One region of the Variovorax sp. P5_A3 genome, then DNA from elsewhere that is predicted to be linked to it. Evidence: riboswitches for the same ligand, from Rfam matches in the RefSeq annotation. Region 1 holds a riboswitch; the other holds the start of a gene.
What was found. A riboswitch is a leader RNA that binds a small molecule or an ion and turns the genes downstream of it on or off. The one in region 1 is predicted to bind glycine.
Positions count from the first base shown of each region.

Region 2: it holds a riboswitch for glycine, as region 1 does, so the genes downstream of both, gcvT (glycine cleavage system aminomethyltransferase GcvT) here and AC1D3B_RS16090 (D-amino acid dehydrogenase) in region 1, are expected to answer to the same signal.

Region 1 is NZ_JBFUKW010000009.1:64,395-70,917, reverse strand. It holds gene AC1D3B_RS16110 (DUF2946 family protein) at 11-367, shown strand; gene AC1D3B_RS16105 (copper chaperone PCu(A)C domain-containing protein) at 529-1,428, shown strand; gene AC1D3B_RS16100 (PhaM family polyhydroxyalkanoate granule multifunctional regulatory protein) at 1,496-2,275, shown strand; gene AC1D3B_RS16095 (FIST signal transduction protein) at 2,314-3,582, shown strand; gene AC1D3B_RS16090 (D-amino acid dehydrogenase) at 3,594-4,895, opposite strand; glycine riboswitch at 4,981-5,092, opposite strand; glycine riboswitch at 5,102-5,197, opposite strand; gene AC1D3B_RS16085 (FAD-dependent oxidoreductase) at 5,224-6,477, opposite strand.
Region 2 is NZ_JBFUKW010000019.1:68,435-92,729, forward strand. It holds gene AC1D3B_RS24945 (autotransporter-associated beta strand repeat-containing protein) at 1-3,689, shown strand, start outside; gene AC1D3B_RS24950 (hypothetical protein) at 3,694-3,981, opposite strand; gene AC1D3B_RS24955 (flavin reductase family protein) at 4,134-4,763, opposite strand; gene AC1D3B_RS24960 (DUF3014 domain-containing protein) at 4,864-5,751, shown strand; gene AC1D3B_RS24965 (RNA polymerase sigma factor) at 5,764-7,062, opposite strand; gene AC1D3B_RS24970 (YciI family protein) at 7,059-7,493, opposite strand; gene AC1D3B_RS24975 (YciI family protein) at 7,526-7,948, opposite strand; gene gcvP (aminomethyl-transferring glycine dehydrogenase) at 8,094-11,003, opposite strand; gene gcvH (glycine cleavage system protein GcvH) at 11,044-11,418, opposite strand; gene gcvT (glycine cleavage system aminomethyltransferase GcvT) at 11,458-12,621, opposite strand; glycine riboswitch at 12,667-12,779, opposite strand; glycine riboswitch at 12,793-12,896, opposite strand; gene AC1D3B_RS24995 (ABC transporter permease/substrate-binding protein) at 12,936-14,462, opposite strand; gene AC1D3B_RS25000 (alpha/beta fold hydrolase) at 14,556-15,359, shown strand; gene AC1D3B_RS25005 (ROK family protein) at 15,379-16,455, shown strand; gene AC1D3B_RS25010 (phospholipase D-like domain-containing protein) at 16,433-17,824, opposite strand; gene AC1D3B_RS25015 (glutathione S-transferase family protein) at 17,821-18,486, opposite strand; gene AC1D3B_RS25020 (5-methyltetrahydropteroyltriglutamate--homocysteine S-methyltransferase) at 18,599-19,717, opposite strand; gene AC1D3B_RS25025 (aromatic ring-hydroxylating dioxygenase subunit alpha) at 19,862-20,968, shown strand; gene AC1D3B_RS25030 (GntR family transcriptional regulator) at 20,965-21,732, shown strand; gene AC1D3B_RS25035 (PDR/VanB family oxidoreductase) at 21,745-22,755, shown strand; gene AC1D3B_RS25040 (ABC transporter substrate-binding protein) at 22,914-24,086, shown strand; gene AC1D3B_RS25045 (branched-chain amino acid ABC transporter permease) at 24,242-24,295, shown strand, end outside.

The sequences.
Region 1 (6,523 bases):
ATCCGCCCCGATGTCCGCCCTTCGCCGCGCCCACCGACTCGTCAGCTTCGTGCTGATGTGGTTCGTGCTGTCGCTCGGCGTGGCGGTGGCTTCGCCGGTGGTGCATCCGCGGGCCGTGGAACTGGTCTGTTCCGCCGCCGGGGCCATCAAGGTCATCGTCCAGACGGACGACGGTGTGCAGGAAATGGGTGCGTCCCACCTGGATTGCCCGTTGTGCGTGCTGACCGGGGCGCCGCCGCCGATGCCCGTCCTGGCCTTGCCAGCGGTCCAGCCGCTGGCGTTCTCCGTCAGATCCGTTCCCGCCGCGCGCCTCGCCGCGGCCCCCGCCGCGCCGTTCCCGGCGCGCGGGCCTCCGCGCCAACTCTGACCCGCATCCGCTGATCTCGCTGGGCGCCCGTCGGGTGCGCCGGCGTCGATTCCTCCGGCAATGCGTCGGCGCCTCCAGGGCCCGAGGCGCGCAATCCGCAGCGCACCCACATCGCCGAAGTCCGCTTCGACCCCAGACTCCACTTTCGACAAAGGACCCTCATGAACGCCACCTTCACTCTCAAGCACCTGGCCGCCTGCGCGCTGCTGTCGGGCACCGGCGCCGCACTGGCCCATGTGACCCTGCCGCCTGGCGGGGGCACCGCGGGCAGCGACTACGACGCCGCATTCCGCGTGGGCCATGCCTGCAAGGATGCCAAGAGCACCACCGGCCTCACCGTGCGCCTCCCCAAGGGCTTCGCCTTCACCGATGCGCAGGCGCGCAAGGGCTGGAAGCTCGACGTCCAGAAGGCGGCGGGCGACAGCGCCGGCGAAGTGCGCTGGTCGGCCGAATCCGCGCAGACGGCTCTGCCCGGCAGCGAGCGCGCGGAGTTCGTCGTGCGCGGAAAGCTGCCGGCAACGCCCGGTACGCTGTGGTTCAAGGTGCTCCAGACCTGCGACACCGGGAGCGCCGACTGGGCGCAGATCCCGGCCAGCGGCGTCTCGACCGAGGGGCTCGAAAGCCCGGCGGCCCGCCTCGACGTCCTGGCCCCCGGCGTGGCGGCGGTCGACGTGCGCGACGCCTGGATCCGCGCGTCTGTGCCCGGCCAGAGCGGCACGGGCGCCTTCATGAAGCTCACCGCGCCGTCGGGCTCGCGGCTGGTCGGCGCGTCGACACCGGCGGCCGGCGTGGCCGAAGTGCACGAGATGAAGATGGAGGGCGACACCATGCGCATGCGCGCGGCGGGTGCGCTCGACCTGCCGGCACGGCAGACCGTCGAACTCAAGCCGGGCGGCTACCACCTGATGCTGATGGACCTGAAGAAGGCGCTGGCCAAGGACAGCACCGTGCCGCTCACCTTGCTTTTCGAGGATGCCAAGGGCCAGAAGAGCTCGAAGGAACTGGACGTTCCTGTGCTTGCGGGTGCTGCCGCGCCCGCCGGCGGCGAACACAAGCATTGACGTGCCCAAAAGCCCAGCTGCTTGGAGTAAGCTGCCCGGACAAGAAACACACCTCCGGAGACCACCCATGAGCGACACGAGCAAGCCCTTCGCCTTCAGCCAGTTCGTTCCGGGCTTCGACTTTCTCCGGAACCTGGCGGCCGGCAGTGCTTCGGCCGGTGCGAGCGCGGTGCCCGGCATGCCGAGCCTGTCGAGCTGGGTGGCGCCGACGCTGAGCGTCGAGGAAGTCGACAAGCGCATCCAGGAACTCAAGACCGTGCAGTACTGGCTCGAGCAGAACGGCCACGCGCTCAAGGCGACCATCCAGGCGCTGGAAGTCCAGAAGATGACGCTTTCGACGCTTCGCGGCATGAACGTCCGCATGGAAGACCTCGCCAGCGTCTTCACGCGGCAGGCCTCTGCCCCGACGCCCGCTCCGGTATCTGCGCCCGCGCCTTCATTCCGCGCCGCGCCGCCGGAACCCGAGCCGGAGGTCGAGGAAGAAGAGGAAGAAGAGGACGAAGAAGTCGAGGTCGAGACCGATGAACAACCCGCTGCAACGTCGAAGCGGGCGAAGGCGCCCGGTGGTGCGGCGGTAGATGGCGCTGGCGTCGTCGACCCGCTTCAATGGTGGGGCGCGCTCACGCAGCAGTTCCAGCAGATCGCCGCTTCCGCCATGCAGGACGCCTCGCAGTTGAAGGTGCCGGCCATGGCGGACGCAATGGGCAAGGCCATGGGCTCGACACCGGCCAAGTCGACCCGCAAGCCGGCCGCCGCTGCCGCCAGGAAGAAGCCTGCCGCCGGCCGCAGCGGCACCGCGGCCGGCAAGTCGTCGGCTCCGGCGCGCAAGCGCGCGCGCGGGCGCTGATTTCCTCACGGGTCGAACCCAGACAGAAAGCCGCGCGCATGAAGCTCTTTCCCTCCGGTCACGCCACCCATCCGCAGTGGCGCATGGCGGCCGGGCTCGTGCTCGCCCAACTGCGGGCGCAGATGGCGCTGTCCGACTATGCCCACGCGCCCACGTTGGGCCTGCTCTACATCACCGACCACTACGCGGCCGACGCGCAGGAAATCCTCGACCACCTTGGTGCTGAACTGCCGGAGATCACGGACTGGTCCGGCACCGTGGGCGTTGGCGTGGCCGCCAACAACGCCGAGTATTTCGACGAGCCGGCCCTGACCGTCATGCTGTGCGAACTGCCGAGCGACCAGTACCGCGTGTTCTCCGGCGTGGCGCCGCTCGCCAGTTCGGAAATGAGCGGCTTCGCGGCGCACACCGCGCTCGTGCACGCCGATCCGCGGACGCCTGAACTCGGCGAACTGATCGCCGAAATGGCCGATCGCACCGACACCGGCTACCTGTTTGGCGGCCTGTCGTCAGGGCGCGCCGGTTCGCTGCAGTTCGCGATCGGCGGCAACGGCAACATCCGGGGTCATGGGGCCGTGGGTGGCGTGTTTTCCGGGGGCTTGTCGGGCGTGGTTTTCGGCGAAGGCGTGCGCCTGGTGTCGCGTGTCACGCAAGGCTGCCAGCCGGTGTCCCGGGAGCGCGAGATCACGAAGGCCGACGGCAACCTGCTGCTCGAACTCGATGGCGAGCCCGCACTCGATGTGCTGCTGGACGACTTGCAGGTATCGCTCGACGCGCCGGAGCAGGCGGTCGACGCGGTCCGGGCCACGCTCGTGGGCCTGGCCACAGCCGGCAGCGACGGCGTGCGGCGTACGCGCGACCTCGGCGCCGACGTTCGCGTGCGTCACATCATCGGTCTCGACCCGACGCGTCGCGGCGTGGCGATCGCCGACGTCGCCGAAGCCGGCATGCGCATGAGTTTCTGCCGGCGCAACGCGCAGGCCGCGCGTTCCGACCTCATGCGCGTGTGTGCCGAGATCCGCGAGGAACTGGAGCCGGAGGAGCAGACGCTTGCCACCGCCCGCGCAGTGGCCGCCGGCGAAGCCGAAGCGGCGCCGCATCCGGCCCGACGCATCGCGGGGGCCGTGTACGTGAGCTGCTCCGGCCGCGGCGGCCCGCACTTCGGTGCGCCGGGGGCGGAATTGCAGATCGTGCGTCACGCGCTGGGCGACGTCCCGCTGGTCGGCTTCTTCGCGGCCGGCGAGATCGCGCGGAGCCACCTCTACGGTTACACCGGCGTCTTGACGGTGTTCACCAGCAACGACTGAGCGCCTGCCGTTCAGGCGGGCTGCAACGCGGGTGAGGTGTTCGCGCGCAGGCCGGTGAACGCGAAGTCGACTTCCGGCGCCAGACCGCTCACGATGCGGGCGATCGACTTGCCTGAGCCGCAGGCATGCGTCCATCCGAGCGTGCCGTGGCCGGTGTTCAGGAACAGGTTCGGCAGTTTCGTCCCGCCGATGAGTGGAACGTTGCTCGGCGTCGCGGGGCGAAGGCCGGTCCAGAACTGGGCGTTTTCGGCATCGCCCGCGCCCGGGAACAGTTCTTCGACGCGCCTCACGATCGCCTCGCAGCGCACGCGGTTCAGGTCGCGGTCATAGCCGTTGAATTCGGCCGTCCCGGCAATCCGCAACCGGTCGCCCGACTCGGAGGTGTAGCGCGAGAACACCAGCTTGTACTCATCGTCGGTCAACGAGACCTGGTGCGCCTTCGACGCGTCCTTTACAGGCAACGTGACCGAGTAGCCCTTGGCCGGATAGATGGGCAGTCGGATGCCGAGCGGCGCCGCATAGAGCGGGCTGAGTGAGCCCATCGCGAGCACGAAAGCATCGCCGCGGATGCGCTGGAAGCGGCCTTCGCTGTCGGTGGCTTCGACGTGGTCGATGCTGCCGCCAGCCTCGCGCAGCGCCGTCACGGTGTGGCTCATGAGGAACTTGACGCCGGCCGCCGTTGCCAGCTTCACGAGTTCGCGTGCGAAGCGATTGGCGTCGCCCGATTCGTCCTCGGCTGTGTAGGTAGCCCCTGCGAGCTGCGGGCGGATGTGGGCCAGCGCAGGCTCGATCTTCACGGCCTCGTCGGCCGAAATCACCTGGCGATCGCAGCCCAGGGCGCGCATCTGTTCGGCGGGCTCGAGGGCAGCGTCGAACTCTTTTTGTGTGGTGTAGAAGTGCAGGATGCCCTGCGTGCGCTGCTCGTAGCCGATGCCGGTGTCGCGGCGCAGTTGCTGCAACGTGTCGCGGCTGTAGGTGCCGAGCCGAACGATCTGCTCGATGTTGTGGCGGGTGCGGGCCGGCGTGCATTCGCACAGGAACTGCAGGCCCCACAGCCATTGCCGCATGTCGGCGCGAATGCGGAAGAGCAGGGGGGCATCTTCCTTGCCGAGCCATTGCAGCACCTTGAGGGGTGCCCCCGGATTGGCCCAGGGTTCGGCGTGGCTCACCGAAATCTGCCCGCCGTTGGCGAAGCTGGTTTCGGCGGCCGGCGTGGCCTGCCGGTCGATGACGGTCACTTCGTGGCCGAGTTGCTGGAGGTAGTAGGCCGAGGTCACGCCGAGCAGGCCGGCGCCAAGAACGATCACGCGCATTTCAAGCACCTTCGAAGGTTGCAGCGCTTGGACGGATCGGTATCGGAAGCTGAAAAGATATAGCAACCGGACCGACGTCCAAGTTGCCGCTCCCCCTGTCCTCGGTACCTGAGAGATTCACCCGTTGCGCCCGCAACGGGTTTGCTCCTTCGGTGCATCACGCTCACATGGGGTGATGGCTCTCCAGACGGCTATGACAGTTGGTGCAGTACAGGCCCGTCTTGCGAGCCGACCTGAGCGTTTATGGGAGTTTGCGCCTTCGGTGGGGCCGCTTGCGCGACCCGCTCTCCTGCAGTGCGGCGATTGTAGGCGCCGACGGCCTTGAAAGCTACAAGCCCCTGAAGGCGAACTGGAGTTCGGGGCGCAGGCCGCTGACGATGCGGGCGATGGACTTGCCCGCTCCGAGGGCATTGATCCAGCTCGGCGTACCGGGTGCCGTGTTCAGGAAGAGGTTGGGGAGGCGCGTCTTGCCGATCATCGGCAGGCGCGTCTTGCTCACGGCGTGCATCTCCGTGGCGAGGGATGCGTGCGCCAGGTCGCCCGCTCCGGGGAGCAGTATCTCGACGCGCTTCAGGATTGCATTGAAGCGGTCCGAATCGGGTTCGCTTTCTTCGTCGAGGCCGGCACGAACCGTGGCGGTGACGCGCAGATGGTCGCCTTGCGGCGTCTCGACACGGTCGATGCGCAGCTTGCCCTGGCGATCACGCAGCGCAACGCGCGGCGCGCGGGCGGGATCCTTGACCGGTATCGTGACGATGTACTCGCGCACGAAGCGCAGCGGCATGTCGACGCCCAGGTACTCCGCATGCTGGACGCTCGACGAGCCCAGCGCCAGCACATAGGCCTGGGCGCGCAGCGTGGTGGAGCGGCCGTGGGGATCGAGCAATTCGACGCGGTCGATGCGGCCGTCACGCTCCTTGAGCGACACCACCGTGTGCTTGGTCAGGAAACGCACCCCCGCGGCGCGGCACAGGAAGACCAGGCTTGCCGCGAACTGCGCAGGATCGCGGGCCGGGTCCTCGACCGAGTAGGTGGCGCCTGCGAGCTTTTCGCGGATGGCCTGGAGCGCGGGCTCCATGCGGATCGCGTCGTCGGCCGAGAAGAGTTGTTCCTCGCAACCGAGTTCGGACCAGTGCGGGGCGCGAGCCAGGCGATTGTTGAAGGCCGCGCCGTCGGTGAACAGGTTCAACAGGCCTCCGATGCGCCCGCCCTGGGGCAGGCCGGCCTCTTCGCGCAGGATGCGCGCACTCTTGCGACTGTAGGCGGCGAGGCGAACAAGGTGCTCGACGGGGTCGCGCTGGGGCGGTGCACCGATGGCGCGATCGACCAGCCTGGCGATGCGGCGGCGCAACCCCACACGCAGGCGGGTCCACCGGCCTTGTCCTTGTGTGCGTCCGGCGTGGACAGGCGTGGATCCGGGCTGCTTCAGCCCGGACGCGTCGGCGGTCGGCGCGGCACGCCCCCGCGCCTTGGCCGCCGGCGTCGCATGCCGGTCGACCACGATCACTTCATGGCCCAGTTGCTGAAGGTAATAGGCCGAGGTGACACCGAGCAAGCCGGCGCCGAGTACAACCACGCGCATGTCCGAATCCTTTTGGGATGGCATGAACGGCGGGCGTTGGTGCTCA
Region 2 (24,295 bases), on a different contig from region 1:
TGCTGGGCAATGGCGCTACGGCCGGATCGATCCTCGGCAACGTGGTCGACAACGGCACGCTGGCCTTCAACCGTTCCGATGCAGTGAGCTTCGGTGGCGTGATCAGCGGCAGCGGTGCGGTCGTGCAACGCGGTCCGGGTGCCACCACCCTGACTGCGGACAACGCCTACACCGGCGGCACAACGATCTCGGCAGGCGCATTGCAGTTGGGCAGCGGCGGCACCACTGGCTCAATCGTCGGCGACGTGCTCGACAACGGCACCCTGGTCTTCGACCGCTCGGATGCCGTGACCTTTGCGGGCGCGATCAGTGGCGCGGGCGCGGTCACCCAGGTCGGTGCAGGGGCAACCACGCTGACCGCGGCGAACACCTACACGGGCGGCACGACGATTTCCCGCGGCGTCCTGCAATTGGGCAGTGGCGGCACCACCGGCTCGATCGTCGGAAATGTGGTCGACAACGGCGCGCTGGCCTTCGGCCGCTCGGACGCCATGACGTTCGCGGGCGTGATCAGCGGCACCGGGTCTGTCCATCAGGTCGGCGGCGGCACCACCACGCTGACCGCCAGCAACACCTATGCAGGGGGCACGGTGATCTGGGCGGGCGCGCTGGAACTGGGCAGCGGCGGCACCACCGGATCGATCGCCGGCAATGTGGTGGACAACGGAACGCTGGTCTTCAATCGATCGGATGCCGTGACCTTCGCCGGCGACATCAGCGGCGCGGGAGCCATCCACCACATCGGCGCAGGCACGAGCCTCCTGACCGGCAACAACGGCACCTTCTCGGGCACCACGAGCGTAACCAGCGGCACGCTGCGAGTGGATGGCGCCCTCGGCAGCAGCATCAGCTCGCTGTCCGTCGCCACCGGCGGCACGATCGCCGGGCGCGGCAGCCTCGGCGGCAACGTATCCATCGCCGATGGCACCCTGGCGCCCGGCGAGTCGATCGGCACGCTGACCATCGGCGGCAACCTGTCGCTCGCCAGCTCCGCATTGCTTCGCTACGATTTCGGGCAGGCCGGTGTCGTCGGCGGTGCCTTCAATGACCTGACCGTGGTCGGCGGAAACTTGACGCTCGACGGCACGGTGAATGTCGCGGCACCGAGCGGCGCTCCCTTCGAGCCAGGGCTCTATCGCATCATTGGTTACGGCGGCACGCTGACCGACAACGGTTTCGCGCTCGGCGCAGTGCCGGGCGGAACTTCGCTCTACGTCCAGACCGCTCTCGCCGGACAGGTCAACCTGGTCAATACGGCCGGCTTGTCGATCAACTTCTGGGACGGCGCAGGCGCCAAGTTCGACGGGGGCGTCAAGGGCGGATCCGGCATCTGGCAAGCCTCGATCGGCAACGACAACTGGGCGGACATCTCTGGCGGGGTGAACTCGTCCTATACGGACGGCTCCTTCGCGATCTTTGCCGGCACCCCAGGTACGGTGACGGTAGACGACAGTGTCGGCGCGGTCACGTCGTCGGGCATGCAGTTCGCGACCAACGGCTATGCGATCGAGGGCGCGCCCATCACGCTGGTCCCCGGTATCCATGTCTTCCGCGTCGGCGACGGGACCGAGGCAGGCACAGGCTACGTCGCCACCATCGGCGCCGAGCTGAGCGGCTCCGGTGGCGTGGACAAGACCGATCTTGGCACCCTGGTCCTGACCGGGGCGAACAGCTACGCCGGTGGAACGACCATCTCCCAGGGGACATTGCAACTGGGCAACGGCGGCCCGACGGGTTCGATCGTCGGAGACGTGCTCGACAACGGCACCCTGGCTTTCAATCGATCGAGCGACTTGACCTTCCCCGGCGTGATCAGCGGAGCCGGTGCAGTCATCCAGGCCGGCGGCGGCACCACAACGCTGAGCGCTGCGAATACGTATGCCGGCGGGACGACGATCGCGGCGGGCACGCTGGTCGGTTCGGCGACCAGCTTCGGCTCGGGTGCGATCCTCGACAACGCAGCGCTGATCATCGACCAGCCTGCCGACGCCAGCTTCACCAATGCCGTCAACGGCACGGGAAGCTTCACCAAGGCAGGAGCGGGCGCGCTCGACCTGACGGGTACGAGCGCACTGTCAGGCCCCACGACGGTGGCCGCGGGGCTGCTCGCGGTCAACGGTTCGCTGGCCAACTCCGCGGTCCAGGTGCTCAACGGCGCGACGCTGGGCGGCAACGGCGTGGTCGGGGCCACCGCAGTCCGTGCAGGCGGCACGATTGCGCCAGGCAATTCCGTCGGCACGTTGTCGATCAACGGCAACTTCACCCAGGCCGCGGGATCCGTCTACCAGGCGCAGGTGGTCCCGAACAGCACTGCGTCGGATCGGATCAAGGTCAGTGGCTCGGCGACGCTGGAGAGCGGCTCCGTTCTCAACGTGACCAAGGTCACGCCTGGCGCGTATTCGCTGAACTCGCGCTATACGGTGCTGACTGCCGCGAATGGCGTGACCGGCAGGTACACGCTCAGCGGAGACACTTCCGGCACCTTTTTCAGGCTCATCGATTCCTACGACGCCAACAACGTCTACCTGATGCCCGAGCAGGTCAGGAATTTCGTCAGCGCCGCGCAGACGCCCAACGAGATCGCGACAGCCCGCAGCCTGAACGATCTGCCGAACGGAAGCCAGCTGAAGGATGCGGTCGGCTTGCTGGCGACCGACGCCCAGGCACGCGACGCCTTCAACCAGTTGTCGGGCGAGATTCACGCTTCCGCCAAGACGCAGATGATCGAGGCAAGCCATTTCGTGCGCGATGCCTCGACCGATCGCGTGCGGCAAGCCCTTTGCGCCGTCGGCGGCGCCGATCCCCGGACCAGTGCAAAGGCCATCGGAGAAGTGTCGACGCTCGCAGCCATGGAGTGCAATCCGGACCGCCCCGTGGTCTGGGCGCGGTCTTTCGGTTCGTGGGGCAGCACCGATACTGACGGCAATGCCGCCAAGCTGGATCGCTCGATCGGCGGTCTGTTCGGCGGCGTCGATTCGCGCGTGTTCGACACCTGGCGCATCGGCATGATGGCCGGGTACAGCCGTTCGAGCTTCAACGCGCACGATCGCAACGCGTCGGGCAGTAGTGACGACTATGACATCGGCGTCTATGGCGGCACGCAATGGGGCGATCTGGGCCTGCGACTGGGAACGGCCTACACGTGGCACTCCATCGATACCAGCCGCTCTGTTTCCTTCCCCGGCTACACCGATCGACTTGGCGGCAAATACAACGCGGGTACGACCCAGGTCTTCGGCGAACTGGGCCAACGCATCGACGCGGGGAATATCCAGTACGAACCGTTCGCAAGCCTGGCCTACGTCCGGCAGTCAACGGACGGATTCATGGAGCAGGGAACCGTCGGCGCCGTGACCGGCCGCAGCGACGACACCAGCGCCACCTTTTCCACGCTCGGCGTGCATGCCGCATCCACTTTCAAGGCGGGGGGCACCGACTGGACGGCGCGAGGCATGCTGGGCTGGCGCCATGCGTATGGCGGCACGGTGCCGACCAGTTTGCTTTCCTTCAACGGCTCGAGTGCCTTCAGCGTGGCCGGGGTACCCATTGCGCGGGACACGGCCGTGCTCGAACTCGGGGTGGAGGCGCCGATCGCCAGGAACGCCGTGTTCAGCATGTCCTATGCGGGACAGGCCGGCAGTGGCATGCGAGACAACGGCGTCCGCGCCAGCCTGAGCTGGATATTCTGAGCACTCAGCCTTTGGCTTGTCCTTCGAGACGGCGGCCCGCGTCCAGCGCATAGACGACGGGCTTTTCATCGGAAGTCTTGTGGGGGGCCGTCCCGCCTTCGCCCAGCGGAACGTGCGTCGATCCGTAGACCTCGCGCTCCAGCCGCTTGGCGCGTTCGGCGTACATGCGGGCGAGGGCGCCGTGATGCTCCGCCGCCGCCTGGTGCTCGATGCGGGCCAGATGGGCCTCTTCGAGCAGCGTCATGACACGTCGCAAGTGGCCGTTTCGGTTGGGTTGGAAAAAACTGAACATCAGATCCTCCGTCGCTGAAGCCGTAACAGGCGCCTTTTTTAACTTCAATTGACGGTTCGTGCATGTAGGGCTGCGCCTACCTTAGGGGTAGACCGCACGGCCGATGATTACTTTGTTGGCAAAACGGTAGATTGCGTAGGGGTCCCCCTGGCCTACATCTCGTCGATCGACGTGCTGCGGGCCTCGCCCTGCGCCGCCAGGGAGTAGCGTTCGCGTGTCTTCACGTAGAAGCTCGCGCCGAAGCGGCCGACCGGGAAGTAATGCTGCAGCCGCACGCGCCAGGTTTCGGTGTCGATCAGCTCGTCACGTGCATGCATCCAGCGAACCCGGCCAATGAAGATCTGCCGGCTCTCGGTCTCCAGCGTTTCCCACAGCGTGCATTCGAAGGCGACGGGAGCCTCGGCGATGCGGGGCGGCTTCACCGCGCTGCTCGGCAAGGGGGTGAATCCAACGACCTCGAGTTCGCTCACGTGCGGCGGGTGGCGGTCGCCGCAGCGGTGCATCTGCTCGGCGATGTCCTCATCTGCCAGGTGCACGACGAATTCGCCGGTGCGGACAATGTTGGCGGCGGTGTCCTTGAGCACGCCGTCCTGAAGGCGGTTGACGCTGATCATCACGATCGGCGGTTCCTCGCCCAGCATGTTGAACATGCTGAAAGGCGCGGCGTTGACGATGCCATCGGGGCCGATCGTGGTGACGAGCGCGATCGGGCGTGGCACGATCAGGCTTGCCATGAGTTTGTAGCGCTGGTGCTCGGTGAGGGTCGAGAAGTCGATGTTCATAGGGGTTCCATGGCGGTCACAGGGCGTTACGGCACGAAGCGCGTTCGTGGTTTCAAATGGACCGCGCGTCTCCGACCGCAGATGAAAGGACGATTCCACCATGCCCGAACGGGACTCAGCAGAATTCAGGCCAGCACGCGAATCCTCGGTCTGGACCCTGGCGATTGTCGTTGTGGTGATTCTCGCGGCCGCATTCGCGTGGTGGCGCTGGTCATTGCAAAAGGAAGCGCCGTCGGAGGCGCCCGTCGCGACCGTGCCGCAGCCGCAAGGCGCGCCGGCTGATGCGCCCGCGCCGCCGCCGGAGCCCGTGGGCCCACAGAACCCGGTCGACGCATTGGCCGAACCCGACGCGACGTTGCCGCCGCTGAATGACGCCGATGCACGCGTCAACGCGGCGCTCAACGAGCTGCTAGGCAAGAAATCCGTCGCGTCCTTCCTCCAGACCGATGGCTTCGTGCGGCGCGTGGTAGCGACGGTCGACAACCTGCCCCGCGCACAGGCGACGTCCCGCGTCTGGCCGACGAATCCCGCGCCGGATCGCTTCACCGTGCAGGGCAATGGCGAGGCGCGGACGATCAGCCCCGACAACGGCAACCGCTACACCCCCTTCGTGCTCTTCGCGGAATCGGTCGACACGGCGCGCGCGGTGGCGCTGTATGCCAAGCTTTACCCGCTGTTCCAGCAGGCTTACGAGGAACTCGGTTATCCCGGGCGCTATTTCAACGACCGTCTTGTCGCGGTGATCGACCACCTGTTGCAGACGCCCGTACCGAATGGCCCGGTGCAGGTGAAGCTCACGGAAGTGAAGGGCGAGATGCAGTCCGAACGCCCATGGGTGCGCTACGAGTTCGTGGATCCGGAGCTCGAATCGCTATCGGCGGGGCAGAAGATGCTGATCCGGATGGGGCCGGTCAACGAGCGGCGCATGAAGGCCAAGCTGACCGACTTTCGCCGCCAGATCGCGACCGGTGCGATCGCGAAGAAGTAGCGTGACGCCGGCTCAGTCGGCAGCCGAAGCGGCCGCGCCGCCCGAGCACGCCAGCGCGCGCATCAGCAGCAACTTGCGTTCGCGCGCATTGCGCGTGAGTTCGGCTGCCCGCTTGAATTCGAGGTAGGCCTCGCCGGTGCGGCCCAGCTTGGCGAGCAGGTCGCCGCGCACGCTCGGCAGCAGGTGGTAGCCCTGCAGTTGCGGCTCCGAACGCAGCGTGTCGACGAGTTCGAGGCCCACGGCAGGCCCTAAGGCCATGGACAGCGCGACCGCGCGGTTCAGTTCCACGATCGGAGAGGGCGCGAGTTGCGCGAGGGCTTCGTACAAGGCGGCGATGCGCGCCCAGTCGGTGTCGGCGGCAACGCGAGCGCGCCCATGGCATGCCGCTATCGCAGCCTGCAACGCATAGGGTCCCAGCGCACCGCCGAGCTTTTCGGCACGCTCCAGCGCAGCGAGGCCGCGTCGGATCAACAACTGGTTCCAACGCCCCCGGTTCTGTTCGAGCAAGAGGATCGGGTCGCCGTTGGCGTCGACGCGCGCTGCGGCACGCGAAGCCTGGATCTCCATCAGCGCGACGAGCCCGTGGACCTCCGCCTCGTCGGGCATGAGTTCGGCCAGGATGCGGCCGAGCCGCAGCGCCTCCTCGCACAACGCGGGGCGCATCCAGTCGTCGCCGGTGGTGGCCGAGTAGCCTTCGTTGAAGACCAGGTAGATGACTTCGAGCGCCGATGCGAGCCGCGCTGCGAGTTCGTTGGCGCGAGGCGCCTCGAAGGGCACGCGCGCGGCGGCCAGCGTCCGCTTGGCCCGCGCGATGCGCTGCGCGATGGTCGGCTCGGGCACGAGGAAGGAACGCGCGATCTCATCGGTGGTCAGCCCGCCGAGCAGGCGCAAGGTCAGTGCGACGCGGGCTTCGGGCGAGAGCACGGGGTGGCAGGCGGTGAACACCAGGCGCAGGATGTCGTCGCCCACCTCGTCATCGAGCGCCGCGTCCACCGCTTCGGCGAAATCGTCGGAGGCCATGGCGTGCTGGGCGTCGAGCTCCCGGCCGATCTCCTCTTCCTTGCTGGCATGCAGCGTCCGCTTGCGAAGCAGGTCGATCGCGCGCCGCTTCGCGGTGGCGGTGAGCCAGGCACCGGGGTTGTCCGGAATGCCGTCGCGCGGCCATTGTTCGAGTGCGGCGACCAGTGCATCCTGCGCCAGTTCTTCCGCCACGCCGACGTCGCGCACCATCCGCGCCAGCGCGCCGATGATCCTGGCGGACTCGATGCGCCAGACGGCGTTGATGGTGCGATGCGTTTCGGCGGCCGTCACGAACTCTCGCGCGCGGCCGCGCTTTCGCGCAGCAGTTCTTCCTGCTTGCGGATCTCGGGCGTGAACTCGGCGCCGAAATCTTCGGCCTCGTAGACCTGGCGCAGCTCCAGCTCCACATTGCCGTTGCCGTCGATGGGTGGCCAGCGCTTGACCCATTCAAGTGCTTCCTCGCGCGACTTGACCTGGATCAGCGTGAAGCCCGCGATCAGTTCCTTGGCCTCGGCGAAGGGGCCGTCGGTGATCGTGGGCTTGCCGCCGTTGAACTTGATGCGCGCACCTTTCACGGTGGGCTGCAGGCCCATGCCGCCGAACATCACGCCCGCTTTGATCATCTCCTCGTTGTATTTCATCATGTCGGTGACGAGCTGCTCGGTGGGCATCATGCCGGCCTCGGTGTCCTTGTCGGCCTTGCGGATGATCATGAATTTCATCGTCGGATCTCCTTGTGGTTTGGGGCGTGCGGTCAGGACTTCTTGGCGGCAATTTCGGCCGCAAGGCGCTTTTCCTGCTCGCGCAGTTCCGGCGTGAGTTCGGCGCCGAAGTCCTCCATCTCGAAGACCTGGCGCAACTCGATTTCCTCGCCGTCCTCGAAGGGCGCGCGCTTGAGCCATTCGATGGCTTCTTCCTTCGAACGGACCTGCCAGAGCCAGAAGCCGGCGATCAGCTCCTTGGTCTCGCTGAAGGGGCCGTCGATCACGGTCCGCTGCTTGCCTGAAAAGCGCACGCGTGCGCCCTTCGAGCTGGTCTGCAGGCCTTCGCCCGCCAGCATGACGCCGGCCTTGACCAGCTCTTCGTTGTACTTGCCCATCGCCGTCAGCATGGCCTCGGTGGGCATGACGCCGGCTTCGGATTCCTTGCTGGCCTTGACTATCACCATGAATCGCATGTCGTTGCTCCTGGATTGAATTGGGAGCCCGGCATCCGGTCGGTGTGACCGGGGCTTTTTCCGGGGCTCTACTTCAACGTCGAAGCAGCGACTGCGAAATCGACAGCTTTTCGACCGTCGTTGTAAAAAAATGTCGACCCGGGGTTCAGGCCTTCGCGTAGTCGCCCACCGGCACGCAACTGCAGAACAGGTTGCGGTCGCCGTAGACGTTGTCGACGCGCCCGATCGGCGGCCAGTACTTGGCCTGCTTGAGCGTGGCCAGCGGAAAACCGCCGAGCTCGCGCGAATAGGGCCTCGTCCATTCGCTGCCGAGCAGGCTGACCGCGGTGTGCGGCGCGTTCTTGAGCGGGTTGTCGTCCTTGGGCCAGACGCCTTCCTCGACGCGGCGGATCTCGCCGCGGATGGCGATCATCGCGTCGATGAAGCGGTCGAGTTCGGCCAGCGGTTCGCTCTCGGTTGGCTCGACCATCAGCGTGCCGGGCACCGGAAAGCTCAGCGTCGGTGCATGGAAGCCGTAGTCGATCAGCCGCTTGGCGACGTCCTCCGCGGTCACGCCGCTGGCATCCTTGAGCGGTCGCAGGTCGAGGATGCACTCGTGCGCGACGTGGCCGTTCGGGCTGGCGTACAGCGTCGGGTAGTGGTCCTTCAGGCGAGAACTGATGTAGTTGGCGCTGAGGATGGCGATCTCGGTCGCGGCCTTGAGGCCCACCGCGCCCATCATCCGACAATACATCCAGCTGATCGGCAGCACAGCGGCATTGCCCAGCGGTGCCGCCGACACGGCGCCCACGCCGTGCGAGGCGATACCACCGGTCGCATGGCCGGGAAGATACGGCACGAGATCCTCGACCACGCAGACCGGCCCCACACCGGGCCCGCCGCCTCCGTGCGGGATGCAGAAGGTCTTGTGCAGATTCAGGTGGCTCACGTCGCCGCCGAATTCGCCGGGCGCGGCCACGCCGACCAGGGCGTTCATGTTGGCGCCGTCCACGTAGACGCGGCCGCCGTGTGCGTGCACGATCTCGCAGAGTTCCTTGACACGGGTCTCGAACACGCCGTGGGTGCTGGGGTAGGTGATCATCACCGCCGCGAGCCTGTCGCCGTGGGTGCCGCAGGCGCGCTTGAGGTCGTCGATGTCGACATTGCCATCGGCGTCGCAGGCGGTCACCACCACCTGCATGCCGACCATCTGTGCACTCGCCGGGTTGGTGCCGTGCGCCGACGAGGGAATCAGGCACACGTTGCGGTGGCCTTCGCCCTTCGCTTCGTGGAAGGCCTTGATCGCCAGCAGGCCCGCATATTCGCCCTGCGAGCCAGCGTTGGGCTGCAGGCTGATGCCGGCATAGCCGGTCGCCTCGCAGAGCCAGGCGCGCAGTTGCTTGTCGAGCTGGGCGTAGCCTTGCAATTGCTCGGCCGGCGCGAAAGGGTGGATGTTCGCGAACTCGGGCCAGGTGATCGGGATCATCTCGCTCGTCGCGTTGAGCTTCATCGTGCAGCTGCCGAGCGGAATCATGCTGCGGTCGAGCGCGAGGTCCTTGTCGCTGAGGCTGCGGATGTAGCGCAGCATCGCGGTCTCGCTCTTGTGGGTGTTGAACACCGGGTGCGTGAGGAAGTCGCTGGTGCGGCGCAGGTCCTCGGGAATGCGCGGCGTGATGCGACCCGCGAGGTCATCGAAGCGCGGCATCGGCCTGCCCGTGGGCACGAACAGGGCCCACAGCGTCTCGATGTCGGCGCGCGTCGTGGTCTCGTCGAGCGAGATGCCCAGGTGGTTCTGTACGCGGTGGCGCAGGTTGAAGCTGGCCGCCTCGGCGCGTTCGATGATCCTGGCGGTGTCCTCGCCGGTTTTCACGGTGACGGTGTCGAAGGCGGTCGCATTGACCAGCTCGCGGCCCATCTGCTCCAGCCCCTGCGCAAGCACCGCGGTGAGCGCCGCGACGCGCTGCGCGATGCGCCGCAGCCCTTCCGGGCCGTGATAGACCGCGTACATGCTGGCGACGACGGCCGGAAGCACCTGCGCGGTGCAGATATTGGAGGTGGCCTTCTCGCGGCGGATGTGCTGCTCGCGCGTCTGTAGCGCGAGGCGGTAGGCGGGCGCGCCGTGCGTGTCGACGCTCACCCCGACGATCCGGCCGGGCAGCGAGCGCTTGTACTCGTCGCGGCAGGCCAGGTAGGCCGCGTGCGGGCCGCCGTTGCACATGGGCATGCCGAAGCGCTGGGTGGTGCCGCAGACGATGTCCGCGTCCCATTCGCCGGGAGGCGCCAGGAGCGTCAGCGCGAGCAGGTCGGCCGCCACGCAGAAGGCGGCGCCGAACTGGTGCGCGTGGCCCGCGAGCGGACGCAGGTCGTGCACATGCCCGGTGGTGGCGGGGTATTGCGCCAGCACGCCGAAGAATTCGCTGCTCGCCATGAGGTGCGGCAGGGTCTCGGACACGGTGCTGACCTTGACCTCGATGCCCAGCGGCGCGGCACGTGTCTTGATGACCTCGATGGTCTGCGGATGGCAGTCGCCCGACACCAGGAAGACGTTGCTCTTGCTCTTGACGCTGCGCTTGGCCAGCGTCATCGCCTCGGCGGCGGCCGTGGCTTCGTCGAGCATCGACGCATTGGCGATGGCCATGCCGGTCAGGTCGCAGACCATCGTCTGGAAATTGACCAGCGCCTCCATGCGGCCCTGCGAGATCTCGGCCTGGTAGGGCGTGTAGGCCGTGTACCAGGCGGGGTTCTCCAGCACGTTGCGCAGGATCACGCCGGGCGTGTGCGTCCCGTGGTAGCCCTGGCCGATGAAGCTGCGCGCCACCTTGTTCTTCGCCGCGATGGCCTTGAGTTCGGCCAGCGCGTCGGCTTCCGTCACCGGCGCCGGCAGGCGCATCGGACGGCTGCGGCGGATGGCCGGCGGCACGATGCCGTCGATCAGCTCGGCGCGCGTCGTCGAGCCGATGGCGGCCAGCATGCGCGTCTCGTCTCCGGCTTCGATGCCGATGTGGCGAGCGATGAATTCCTCGGCGTTCTCGAGTTCGCCGAGCGAGGGGAGGGTTGGCAGGACGGGCGTCGACATGGAGGTGATGGGTGGGTCAGGCAGGAGGGGCGGTGAGGGATCAGTTCTCTTCCGAGAACTTCGTGTAGGCCGTTTCGTCCAGCAATGCTTCGAGTTGGGTCGCATCGCTGATCCGGACCTTGAAGAACCAGCCGGCGTCCATCGGCGCGCTGTTGGCGAGCGACGGATCGGCGCGTAGCGCCTCGTTGACTTCGGTGATCTCGCCCGAGACGGGCATGTACACGTCGGCTGCGGCCTTGACCGACTCGACCACGCCCGCGACTTCGCCCTGGTTGAAGGTCTTGCCGACTTCCGGCAGGTCGACGAACACCACGTCGCCCAGCGCGTCCTGCGCATGTACCGTGATGCCCACGGTCACGAGGGTTGCGTCGTCCTCTTTGACCCACTCGTGGTCCTTGGTGTACTTGATCGTCATGAAAGAAGCTCCTTGGGGAAAAAGAATGTCAGTGGGGAATCAGCCGCGGAAGTACCGGGCGGGGACGAAAGGCATGGTGCTCACTTCCATGAGCACAGGCTTGCCACGAACGATCCCCTGGATGCGCGTGCCGGGCTCCGCATAGGCCAGCGCGACGTACCCCATCGCCACCGGCCGATCGACCGTCGGACCGAGCAAGCCGCTGGTCACTTGGCCGATGGCAAGGCCTTCGAATGATTCAAGGAGCGTGCCATCGCGCACCGGAACGCGCTCCAGCGCCACCAGGCCGACGCGCTTGCGTTTCAGCGTCTCGTGGTCGAGATGGCCTGCCGTGCCGCTGGCGGCCGTGAGTTGGGCGAGGATCTTGTCCGCACCCGGAAAACCGCCTTCGCGCGCGCCTCCGGTGCGCCGCACTTTCTGCATCGCCCAGCCGAGCGAAGCCTCGACCGGCGTCGTGGTCTCGTCGATGTCGTTGCCGTAGAGACAGAGTCCAGCTTCGAGCCGCAGCGAATTGCGCGCGCCCAAGCCGATGGGCTTGACCTCAGGTTGTGCGAGCAGCAGGCGGGCCAGGGCTTCGGCATCCTTGGCCGCGACCGAGATCTCGAAGCCGTCTTCGCCCGTGTAGCCGCTGCGTGTGACGAAGGCCGGCAGGCCGCCGATCTGGACCGCGCCGCCGGTCATGAAGACGAAACGCTCGACGCCGGGCGACAGACGCGCCAGCGTCGCCGCAGCCTGCGGCCCCTGCAGCGCCAGCAGGGCATGGTCGGGCATCGGCAGGACCTGGCAACGCTGGCCGATCTTCGCCGTGATGTGCGCAATGTCAGCCGCCTTGCACGCGCCGTTCACGATCACGAACAGCGAGTCGTGGCCTTCGTTGAAGAACATCAGGTCGTCGAGGATGCCGCCCTCGTCATTGAGCAGCAGGCCGTAGCGCTGCTTGCCCGGCGCCAGTCCGATCACGTCGACCGGCATGAGGGTCTCGAAGGCCGCCGCGGCGTCGGGACCGACCAGGCGCAGCTGGCCCATGTGGGATATGTCGAACAGGCCGGCGGCCTCGCGCGTGTGCTTGTGCTCGGCCATCAGGCCGGCGGGGTATTGCACCGGCATCGAGTAGCCCGCGAAGGGAACCATGCGGGCGCCAAGCTCCACGTGCAGGGTGTGAAGCGGTGTCTTCAGAAGATCGTTGGTCGATGCGGAGGCCAAGGCACTCTCCAAAGGGGCAGTCCAGATCCATGACCGGAGCCATGGGCCACCCCTGCTGTCCGCTTTACCTGAGAGATTCGCCCCACGATCGGGGTTTGCTCCTTCGGTGGACGGCCCTCCGACGTAGTGACGGGCCGCCTCTCTCCAGCAAGGAAACGCCCCGTGTGAAAGAGCGCCTCGTCAGTCCTTTTGCCTGAGCGTTCGGGCCCTTGTGATGAGGGGACCTGCGCCTTCGGCGGCACCGCTGTCGCGGGGCTCTCTCCTGACCGGCCGAGTGTAAGGGATTGGGCGAGAGATCCTCCGGTTGGACGGATTCAGGTTTGCGTGCGCCGGCGCATCAGGTATTCGATGGTCTCGAACAGGGCCTCGCTCAGCAGCGCCAGCACGGCGGCGGGGACCGCGCCGGCCATCAGCAGTTCGCGGTCGTTGAGTGCGAGCCCGGTCACGATGCGTTCGCCGAAGCCGCCCGCTCCGACGAAGGCCGCGATGGTTGCGGTGCCGATGGCGATGGTGGTCGCCGTTCGCACGCCGGCCAGCAAGGTGGGCAGCGCCAGCGGCAATAGCACCGCGCGCAGGCTCTGCCCGCCCGTCATGCCGAGCGCGGTGGCTGCCTGTCGCAGTCCTGCGGGAACCTCGGTCAAGCCGGTGACCGTGTTGCGCATGATGGGCAGCAATGCATAGAGCGTGAGCGCGACCAGCGCAGGCAGCGTGCCGATCGCCCCGATCAGCGAGATCAGCACCGCGAGCAGCGCCAGCGAGGGGATGGTCTGCAAGAGCCCCGTGAGACCCAGGACCAGCGCGCGCGCCCGCAAGTGCGGAAACACGAGGATCCCGACTGGCACCGCGATGAGGATCGCCACCCCGACCGAGACCAGGACGAGCATCAGGTGCTGCCGCGTGAGCCGGCCCAGGTCGGGGCCGAACAGCTTGGCGACGAAGCCGCGCGAAGCCGCATCCGCAGGGGCGGCGTGGCCTTGTGCGAGGAAGTCGCGGGCGACCACGTCGAAGGCGACGCCTTGCAGTTCCGCACGCGCATTCATCGCGATCATGGCGCGTTCGTCGATGCGGCCTTCGAGCTTCTGCAGCGCCGCCCATGCTGTCGGCCAGCGCGTGGGCACGTCGAGCCGATACAGCACCACGGCGTCATAGCGCGGGAAGTAGCCGCGGTCGTCCTGCAGGACGCGCAGGCCCAGGTGATCGATCTTGGCGTCGGTGGTGTAGATGTCGATCACGTCGATCTGCCTGGCGCCGATCGCTTCGTACGCGAGTCCGTGGTCGAGGCCGGTGGGCGTCTGCTTGAATCCGTAGCGCGCAGCGAGACCCTGCCACCCGTCCGCGCGGCCGATGAACTCATTCGACAGGCCGAGCTTGAGGTCAGGATGGCTTGCCAGGTCGCTCAGCGTGCGAATGCCGAGCCGGTCCGCATCGGCCGCTCGCATGGCGAGCGCATAGCCGTCGTTGAAGCCCAGCGGAATCGCGACACCCAGCCCCAGCGGCGCGAGGGCCGCGTTCATCGCTTCGCGCGACATCGACTGGGAGCCCTTCAGGATCTCCAGCGCGATCGTGCCGGTGTACTCGGCATAGAGATCGATGCTCCCGGAGCGCAGGGCCTCGTAGACGATCGCGGTGTTGCCGAGCCCTTGCCGGACCACGGGCGGTGTCGGCATTTCGGGCGCGGCGGTCTGGGCCAGGACCTCCGCCAGGATGTACGACTCGGTGAAGCGCTTGGAACCGATGCGCAATCCCTGTTCCTGCGCGTGGGCGAACGCGACGGCGCAGAGCAGCCCCAGGCAGAGCAGGCCCCGGCAGGTGACGAGCCAGGGGTGGCGCAGTGAAAGCATCGGTCCAGTGTATCGGTGGTGGTGGTGGTGGCGAGGGGCTCGTTCTCCTACAGCGGCTCGTGCGGCAGGCTGATGTGTCGGCGCACTGTGTGAATGCAAACTGAACACGTGCAGATCAACTATGTCCGACGCGGTGAAGGGAAGCCTCTGTTGCTCATTCACGGCCTCGGCAGCAGTTGGCGCTCATGGCAGACCGTGCTGAATCCGCTTGCCGCCGAGCGTGCCGTGGTCGCGATCGACCTGCCGGGTTTCGGCAAGAGTCCCCCGCTCGCAGGGGAGGTGTCGGTGCGCACGCTCGCCAGCGCGGTCGCCCAGTTCCTGTGGGAGCACGATCTGGTGGGAACCGATGCGGTCGGCAGTTCATTGGGCGCTCGCCTGGTGCTCGAACTGGCGCGACGGGGCGGGGTGCTGGGCTCGGTCATCTCACTGGGGCCGGGTGGCTTCTGGGCTGGATGGGAGCGCTATGCGTACCAGAGTTCGATCTGCTTCTCGATGCGGGTGGTTCGCGCTCTGCAGTTTGCGATGCCGGCGATCGCATGCCATGACTGGTCGCGTGCGCTGCTCCTGACGCAGCTGTCGGCACAAGCCGCCAGGTTGTCACCGGCACTGGTGCTGGAAGAGATGCGGAGCTACGCTTCGTCGGCGTCCTTCAGCGTGATGCTGCGCGATATGGTGAGCGGCTTGCCACAGGAAGGACTGGCGATCGGGAGCCTGTCCAAGCCGATGGTGATCGGCTGGGGCCGGCTCGACCGGGTGTGCTTTCCCCGGCAGGCGGCGCGCGCGCAGAAGCTGTTTCCGGATGCCCGCCTGCACTGGTTCGAGCGGTGCGGCCATTTTCCCCATTGGGACGCGCCGGAGGAAACGGCTCGCCTGATCCTGGAGACCACCGCCGATTGACGGCTTCATGAAAGATCTGATGCCTTCCGAACGAGACTTGCTTCCGCTTCCCGACGTCCACGGCGCTCGCGAACTGGCCTCCGTCATCGTCGAGGGCTACAGCCTTCAGTTGCGGGACAAGGATGGCTTCATCGGGGACCAGGCCAGCCAGACCGCGTTCCGCGAATTGCTGGAACGATGGCGCCAACGGCGCCGTCGCAAGGGCAAGGACCCGCTTGGCGGACGCCATTCCAAGGACCTGAGCAAGCGCACGCTCGACGAGGCGCTCGGCCAGGCGAAGGCTTCGGAGGCGGCCGATGTGCTCCACGGCGTGATCGAGGAGTTCGCCAGGGAACTGGCCTGGGTGATCGAGCGCTTCATGCGCCAGCCTTCGTGGCAAGGCGTCGAGCGGATCGTGATCGGCGGCGGCTTTCCGGAGAGCGACGTCGGCGAGCGCGCGATCCTGCAGGCGGCGGCGATCCTTCAGGAAATGAAGGTGTCGGTGCAACTCGGGCGCATCGGCCACGAGACGGACGACGGCGGCCTGCTGGGCTGGGTGCACCTCACGCCGCGGGCCATGCTCAAGAAGTACGACGCGATCCTCGCGCTGGACATCGGCGGCACCAATGTGCGCTGCGGCATAGTCAAGACGCGGAGGAACCGCGCCAGGGATCTGTCGCGGGCCAAGGTGCTCCGGCGCGAAAAGTGGCGCCACGCGGATGACGGACCCAATCGCAAGGTGCTGATCGACCGTCTGGCGGAAATGCTCGAATCGCAGATCCGCTATTGCAGGAAGAAGGGCATCAGGCTCGCGCCCTTCATCGGCATCGGCTGCCCGGGGCTGATCCGCAAGGACGGCTCGATCTCGCGCGGCGCACAGAACCTCCCTGGCGACTGGGAGAGCGACAACTTCCATCTGCCCAGCGAGCTCTGCAAGAGGATCCCTGTCATCGACGGCGAGACCACCGAGGCTCTGATGCACAACGACGCAGTCGTCCAGGGCCTGAGCGAGCTGCCGTTCATGCAGGACGTGAAGCGCTGGGCCGTGCTGACCATCGGCACCGGCCTGGGCAACGCGAGCTACACCAACAAGGCTAGAGCTGGAAAGCGATCGTGAGCAGCAGCCCTTCGGCCACATCACGCATCAGCCCCGGCCGGCGCGCACGATAGGACTCGCCGGCGGAGGACGTGGTCTCGATCCACTGGGCCAGCCATTCGACCTCGTCGTGGCCGTAGAACACCACCGCCGCCTCGTGATTCAGCAGCAGGCTGCGCATGTCGAGATTGATGGAGCCGCAGAGCGCCAGGTTGTCGTCGACGACGACCGCCTTCGCATGCGCCATGAAGGGCAGCATCCGGAAGATGACGCCGGCTCGCGCGAGGTCGCGCATGGCGCGGGCGCGCACGAAGTCGGCCAGCCGGTGGTTCGACTGCGCGGGCATCGCGATGGTGACCTGCACGCCGCGCCGCGCGGCAAGGCGCAGGGCGTCGCGCAAGCCGTCGCCGGGTACGAAGTAGGGGGTGATCGCCAGTACGCGATGCTCGGCGCGAAAGCAGGCGTCGATCAGCAGCGCGTGCGCCGTGTCTTCCGTCTGGTCGGGACCGCTGGGCAGGAACTGCGCCTGGCCGTCGGCGGACGGGTCGTCTTCCGCCGAGATCGCGCGCGGTTTGCGTTTGCGCACCGATGTCCAGTCGTGGTCGAACTGCCGCGCCGCCGCGGCGGCCACGCTGCCCTGGAGGTCGAAGGACAGGTCGCGCCATGGCGTCGGATGATTGTCGTTGCCCGTGAAGTATTCGCCCGCGAGATTGCGGCCGCCCGACCAGAGCCGGCTGTCGTCCGCGATGGTGAGCTTGCGGTGGTTGCGCAGGTTGCGCGGGCCGGTTCGGCGCAGGCTGAAGATGGGGCGGAACACGGCGACCTCGGCCCCTGCTTCGCGCAGCGCGTCGAAGTGCGAGCGCGGCAGCGACAGCGCGCCGAAGCCATCTAGCAGCACGCGCACCATGATGCCTTCGCGAGCTCGGCGCGACAGCCGGTTGATCACGTCGTGGCCGAGCGCGTCGTCGCCGATGATGAACGTGCACACGTCGAGGCGCTCACGCGCGCCCTCGATCACCTCGAACAAGGCATCGCGCGCGGCACCGCCATCGGAATGAAAGCGCGGGGCACAGCGACCCGGCGAGGCGAGGCCGAAGCTCTCGATCAGATCGGCAGCCCAGTGGCCGGCCGGTGCGGACCGCGGCGGGCGGGGCGAGCCCGACGGCCGCAATTTGCGCTGCCCGAACAGCAGGTACATCGGGAGGATGATGTAGGGCACCAGCACGAGGCCCATGACCCATGCGATCGCCGTGCTGGGCGCGCGCTGTTCGCGCCGTGCGCGCGTCGTCAGTACGTAGACCAGCAGCGCGAAGGTGACGACCAGCAAATGCTGCGACGGCGAAGGCAGCCAGTCCAGCAGCTCGTCGAGCAGGTCGTCGAGCCGGTTCACGTGCGGAGGTGCTGCAGGAAGGCAGGCACCGGGCGGCCCTCCGAGGCAAGGAAGCCCATCATTGCGCCGACCACTTCGCGCACGGCAGGCCGTGCACCGACGCGATCGCGCCATTTCACCAGCCGTGGGGTGGCCTCGGTCATGCCCGCGCCCTTGCGGTCGGCGAACACATGCGCCATGTAGAAGGCGATGTCGGCGTAGGAATAGGTGCCCGCGAGATAGTCGCGGTCGGCCAGCAGCTGATCCAGTTCCCCGTGAAATCGGGCGCAGGCACCGCAGGCCGCCACCGCCGCAGGGCTTTGCATGTCGTGCTGAAGGCCGAAGAGCTTCACCACGTGGGGGAAATACACCTCGTCCGACTTGAGTTCCAACTGCCGGGCCCGCGCCCTCGCGGCGACATCGGCGGGCCAGAGCGGGGGAAGGGGGGCGCGGTCTTCGAGGTATTCGAAGATCTGCGTCGAATCGAACAGCTCGACCTCGCCGTCGATCAGCACCGGCACCTGCCGCTTCGGATTGACGCGCAGAACCTCGGGTTGCCTGGGCTCGTAGTTGTCGTCGCGGTCGAAGGGCACCATGACGCATTCGAACGCGAGCTCTTTTTCGAGCAACGCGATCTGCGCCTTGGCGCCGAACATGCTGAGGGGACCAGTGAAAAGCTTCATGTGGCGAAGCCTACTTCACCGGAGCCCCAAAACAAACGGCCTCAAAAGGCCAGTCCTTTGTGAAACACCGCGGAACCGGCTTCGCCGGGCCGCAGGTGTTGCCCCCGGCAGCTCAGCTACCCCAGACTTCCTGCGCGGTTTCCACGACCAGGCGCAGCTTGGCGCGTTGCGCCTCCACGGCGATGTTGTTGCCATGCACCGTGCTCGAGAAGCCGCACTGCGGCGACAGCGCGAGCTGGTCGAGCGACACGTACTTGGCGGCGGCCTCGATGCGGCTCTTGAGCTCGTCCTTGTCTTCCATCTCGCCGAACTTGGTGGTCACCAGGCCCAGCACCACGGTCTTGCCCTTGGGCAGGAAGCGCAGCGGGCGGAAATCGCCGGAGCGGGCATCGTCGTATTCGAGGAAGTAGGCGTCGAGGTCCATCTCCTTGAGCAGCGCTTCGGCCACGGGCTCGTAGTTGCCGGCTGCCGCGTGGGTGCTCTTGAAATTGCCGCGGCACAGGTGCATCGCGAGCGTCATGCCGGCCGGCTTCTGCGCGACCACCTTGTTGATGAAGGCGGCGTAGCGGTGCGGCAGTTCGTTCGGGTCGTCGCCGCGCTGGCGGGCGGCTTCGCGCATCCGCTCATCGCAGAGGTAGGCGAGGTTGGTGTCGTCCATCTGCACGTAGGTGCAACCGGCTTCGGCCAGCGAGCGAAGTTCGTCGCCGTAGGCCTTGGCGACGTCGTCGTAGAAGGTGGGGTCGAGCTCGGGGTAGGCCTCCTTGCTGATGCCGGCGCGGCCGCCGCGGAAGTGCAGCATCGTGGGCGAGGGGATGGTGACCTTGGGCGTGTTGCCGGCCGACACCTGGCTCTTGAGGTACTGGAAGTCCGCCAGCTGGATGTTCTTGGCGTGGCGCACCTTGTCGATGACGCGCATGACGGGCGGTGCGAGCTCCTCCGTGCCATCGGGCTTGCGGATGGTGACCGGGATGTCGGTCTTGACGCCGCCGAGCTGCTCGAGGAAGTCGATGTGGAAGTAGGTGCGGCGGAATTCGCCGTCGGTGATGCTCTTCAGGCCGACGTCTTCCTGGAACTTGACGATCTCGGTGATGGCCTTGTCTTCGACCTTGCGAAGTTGTTCGGGCGTGATCTCGCCCTTGGCTTTCTGCTCGCGCGCTTCGAGCAGGTATTTGGGGCGCAGGAAGCTGCCGACGTGGTCGTAGCGGGCAGGCAGGGCGGCGTGCTGGGACATGGGGTGCTCCGTCGAATCTGGAAAAGAACGGTCGATCGTATCCGTTCAGGGCATGCCCGTTGTGGATACATTGAGACTGGTGTTTACCCTGAAAAATGGCGAAAAGACTGGATTTTAGGCGTTCGATGTATACAGTCAGTATCCATGAAAGCCTCCACGAGCCCGTTTCCGCTGAACGCCTGGTACGCCGCGGCGTACGACGTCGAAGTCAAGCACGCACTTTTGGCACGCACGATCTGCAACCAGAAACTGGTGCTGTATCGGCGCACCGACGGCCAGGTCGCGGCACTGGAGGATGCCTGCTGGCACAGGTTGATGCCCTTGTCGCTCGGTCGGCTCGAAGGCGATGAACTCGTCTGCGGCTATCACGGCCTCGTCTACAACAGCCAGGGTCGCTGCACCTTCATGCCGAGCCAGGAGACGCTGAATCCCTCGGCCTGCGTGCGTTCGTATCCCGTCGTCGAGAAGCATCGCTTCGTCTGGGTCTGGCCGGGCGATCCGGCCAAGGCCGATCCCGCGCTGGTGCCCGACATGCACTGGAACGACGACCCCGAATGGGCCGGCGACGGCAAGATGATCCGCGTGGCGTGCGACTACCGCCTGGTCGTCGACAACCTCATGGACCTCACGCACGAGACCTTCGTGCACGGCTCGTCGATCGGCAACCGCGCCGTGGCCGAGGCGCCCTTTGTGGCGACCCACGGCGACCGTTCGGCCACTGTGACGCGCTGGATGGAAGACATCGACGCGCCGCCATTCTGGGCCGGGCAGATCCAACACGCGCACGGCTATCGGGGCAAGGTCGATCGCTGGCAGATCATTCGCTTCGAAGGGCCATGCACCGTCAACATCGACGTCGGCGTGGCCGAGGCGGGCAGCGGGGCGGTGCCGCGTGACGGTTCGCCGGGCGACCGGAGCAAGGGCGTCAACGGCTTCGTGCTCAACACCGTCACGCCCGAGACCGACAAGACTTGCCTCTATTTCTGGGCCTTCGCGCGCAACTACTGCATCGGGGAGCAGCGTCTGACTCATGAACTGCGCGAAGGCGTGGCCGGCATCTTCCGCGAAGACGAAGTGGTGCTCGAAGCGCAGCAGCGGGCCATCGACGAGCGGCCCGACTACAGCTTCTACAACCTCAACATCGACGCCGGCGCCATGTGGGCGCGGCGGCTCATCGACCAGATGATCGCGCGCGAGAAGCCGCGCGCGGAGACCATTCCGATCCAGCCGGCCGTGACGGAGCGCGCGTGAACACGACGGTGGCGCCCGCCACGGGCGAAGCGGCCGAAGCCGGGGGGTCCCAGGCGGTCAAGGCCCAGTTGCGGTTGCGCGAAATGGTGCTGGCGGGCGAGTTGCCGGGCGGCGCGCGCATTGCCGAGGTCGCGATCTCCGAGTTGCTTGGTGTCTCACGCACGCCGGTGCGCAGCGCGCTCATGCGTCTGGAACAGGAAGGTCTGCTGGAGGCCTTGCCGAACGGTGGCTATGCCGTGCGCACCTTTTCCGAGCGCGACGTGGCCGACGCGATCGAGCTGCGCGGCACGCTCGAAGGGCTGTCGGCCCGGCTCGCTGCCGAGCGGGGCGCGCCACCCGTCGTGATGCGTGAGGCTCGCGCCTGCCTGAAGCGCATCGACGAACTGCTGCGCGACCCCGCGCTCGACGACGCGGCGTTCTCGCGCTACGTCGCGTTCAATGAAGAATTCCACCGCCTGCTGACCGAGATGTCGGGCAGCACGCTGATCGCGCAACAGCTGGAGCGGGTGATCAACCTGCCGTTCGCATCGCCCTCCGGCTTCGTGGTCGTGCAGGCGAACTCGCCCGCCGCGCGCGACATGTTGCTGATCGCGCAGGATCAACACGGACAGGTACTCGACGCCATCGAGAACCGCGAAGGCTCGCGCGCCGAGGCGCTGATGCGCGAGCACAGCCGCATTGCGCAGCGCAATCTCCGTGAAGCGCTGCATGGCGCGCAGAACCATCCCTTGCCGGGCGTGCAACTCATCCGCCGCCGGGCCTGAAGCAGTTTCAAGATGAAAAGCGATATCCACTGGATGCCGGCGCGCATCACGGCCTGCCGCGACCTCACGCCGACGGTGCGCGAGTTCGAGATCACACCCGAGTCAGGCATCGTCGCCGGGCATGAGCCCGGAGCGCATTTGCAGGTGCAGGTGCTGGTCGGCGAGCCGGGCTCGGGGCGCGTGCAGACCCGTTCCTATTCGGTGGTGGGCGCGCCCGACGACCGCGCGTGGCGCATCGCCGTCAAGCGGCTGGACGACGGCCGCGGCGGTTCGCTCGCGATGTGGCGGCTCGCGACTGGCGACCGGCTGCTGGTGAGCGAGCCGCAGAGCCACTTCGGACTCGACGTCAGCGCGCCCGGTTACCTGCTGGTGGCGGGCGGTATCGGCATCACGCCGCTGGTCTTCATGGCCCAGCGCCTCGCGACGCTGGCGCAACGCAGCGGCGTGAAGGTGCGCATGCTGTACGGCGCGCGCAGCGAGCAGGAACTCGCCTATCTCCCGGCGCTGCAGGAGGCATTCGGCCAGTGCACGACGACCAGCGTGCAGGCCCACGTCGGCAGCGCGCCGATCGACTTCGCTTCGGAAATCGCGGCCCTGCCCGCTGGCGGCCAGCTCTACACCTGCGGGCCGGTGCCGATGCTCGAAGCCGTCAAGCGCGCGTGGTCCGCCGCCGGCCGGCCGACGGCCGATCTTCGCTTCGAGACCTTCGGCAGCAGCGGTCGGCTCGCGGCACAAGCCTTCGAGGTGCGCATCCCGCGCCACGACATGGCGATCACGGTCCCAGCCGGCAGCACGCTGCTCGAAGCGCTCGAAGGTGCCGGCGTCCAGACCCTGTGGGACTGCCGCCGCGGCGAGTGCGGCCTGTGCGCCATGGATGTCCTGGCGGTCGATGGCGAAATCGATCACCGGGATGTTTTCCTGAGCGAGCACGAGAAGCAGGCGGGCCGCCGCATCTGCGCCTGCGTGTCGCGCGCGGTCGGCACGATCACGCTCGATTCGGCATGGAGACCCGAAAGTCCATGAGAGAGCACACGCTTTGCGCGATGATCGCGCGGCCCATTTGCTGATCGCGCAGAAACGCTCATTGCCTTCGACAAGCTAGGTGTTTGCCGACGTCCCGGTGCATTTGCATCTGGTCACAATATCCCCCGTTCCAGCATCCATCCATGAAGGAGAGCTTTATGCTACGTCGCCACCTCGTCCAGGCCGCCAGCTTGACCGCCATCGCGCTGGCCATCCCCCTGGCCCATGCCGCCGAAACGTTCAAGATCGGCCTGATCCTGCCCATGACCGGACAGCAGGCGTCCACCGGCCGCCAGATCGAAGCTGCGGCGCGCCTCTACATGGCACAGAACGGCGACACCGTGGCGGGCAGGAAGATCGAGCTGATCGTCAAGGACGACACCGCGCTGCCGGACGTCACGAAGCGCCTGGCGCAGGAACTGGTGGTCAACGACAAGGTCAATGTGCTCGCCGGCTTCGGCGTCACGCCGGCCGCGCTGGCCGCCGCGCCGATCGCCACGCAGTCGAAGACGCCGCTGGTCGTGATGGCCGCTGCAACGTCGAGCATCACGCAAGCCTCGCCGTACATCGTGCGCTCCAGCTTCACACTGCCGCAGGTCTCCGTCGCCATGGGCGACTGGGCGCCGAAGAACGGCATCAAGTCGGTAGTGACGCTGGTCAGCGACTACGGCCCCGGCAACGACGCCGAGAAGTACTTCAAGGAGCGCTTCGAGCTCAACGGCGGCAAGGTGATCGAGTCTCTGCGCGTGCCGCTGCGCAACCCCGACTTCGCGCCCTTCCTGCAGAAGGTGCGTGACGCCAAGCCCGATGCGCTGTTCGTCTTCGTGCCGTCCGGCGCGGGCGCGGCTGTGATGAAGCAGTTCCTCGAGCGCGGCATGGACAAGGCCGGCATCAAGATGATCGCCACCGGCGACGTGACCGATGACGACCAACTCAACGACATGGGCGACGGCGCCCTCGGCGTGGTGACCACGCACCACTACTCGGCTGCGCACCCGTCCGCGATGAACAAGAAGTTCGTCGACGCCTTCCAGAAGGCCAACAAGGGCATGCGCCCGAACTTCATGGCTGTCGGCGGCTATGACGGCATGCGCGTGATCTACGAGGCGCTGAAGACCACCAAGGGCCAGGGCGGCGGCGATGCACTGCTCGCGGCGATGAAGGGGCAGGTCTTCGAAAGCCCGCGCGGCGAGGTGCTGATCGATGCGCAGACGCGCGACATCACGCAGGACGTGTACCTGCGCAAGGTCGAGAAGAAGGACGGTCAGCTCTACAACGTCGAGTTCGACGTGATCAAGGCCGTGAAGGACCCGGGCAAGGCGAAACCCTGACCCCATAGCAAACGAACCTCTGCACACATGAACCTGCCCCACGCCAGTCGGGGAACACCGCGGAACCGGCTGCGCCGGGCCGCAGGTGTTGCCCCCGGTAGGGGGTGGGCGCCCGACACGAAGTGCGGGCAACCTGGGGGCGAGCCCTACTATTTATGTTGACGATTCTGTTTGATGGCATTGCGTACGGCATGCTGCTTTTTGTGCTG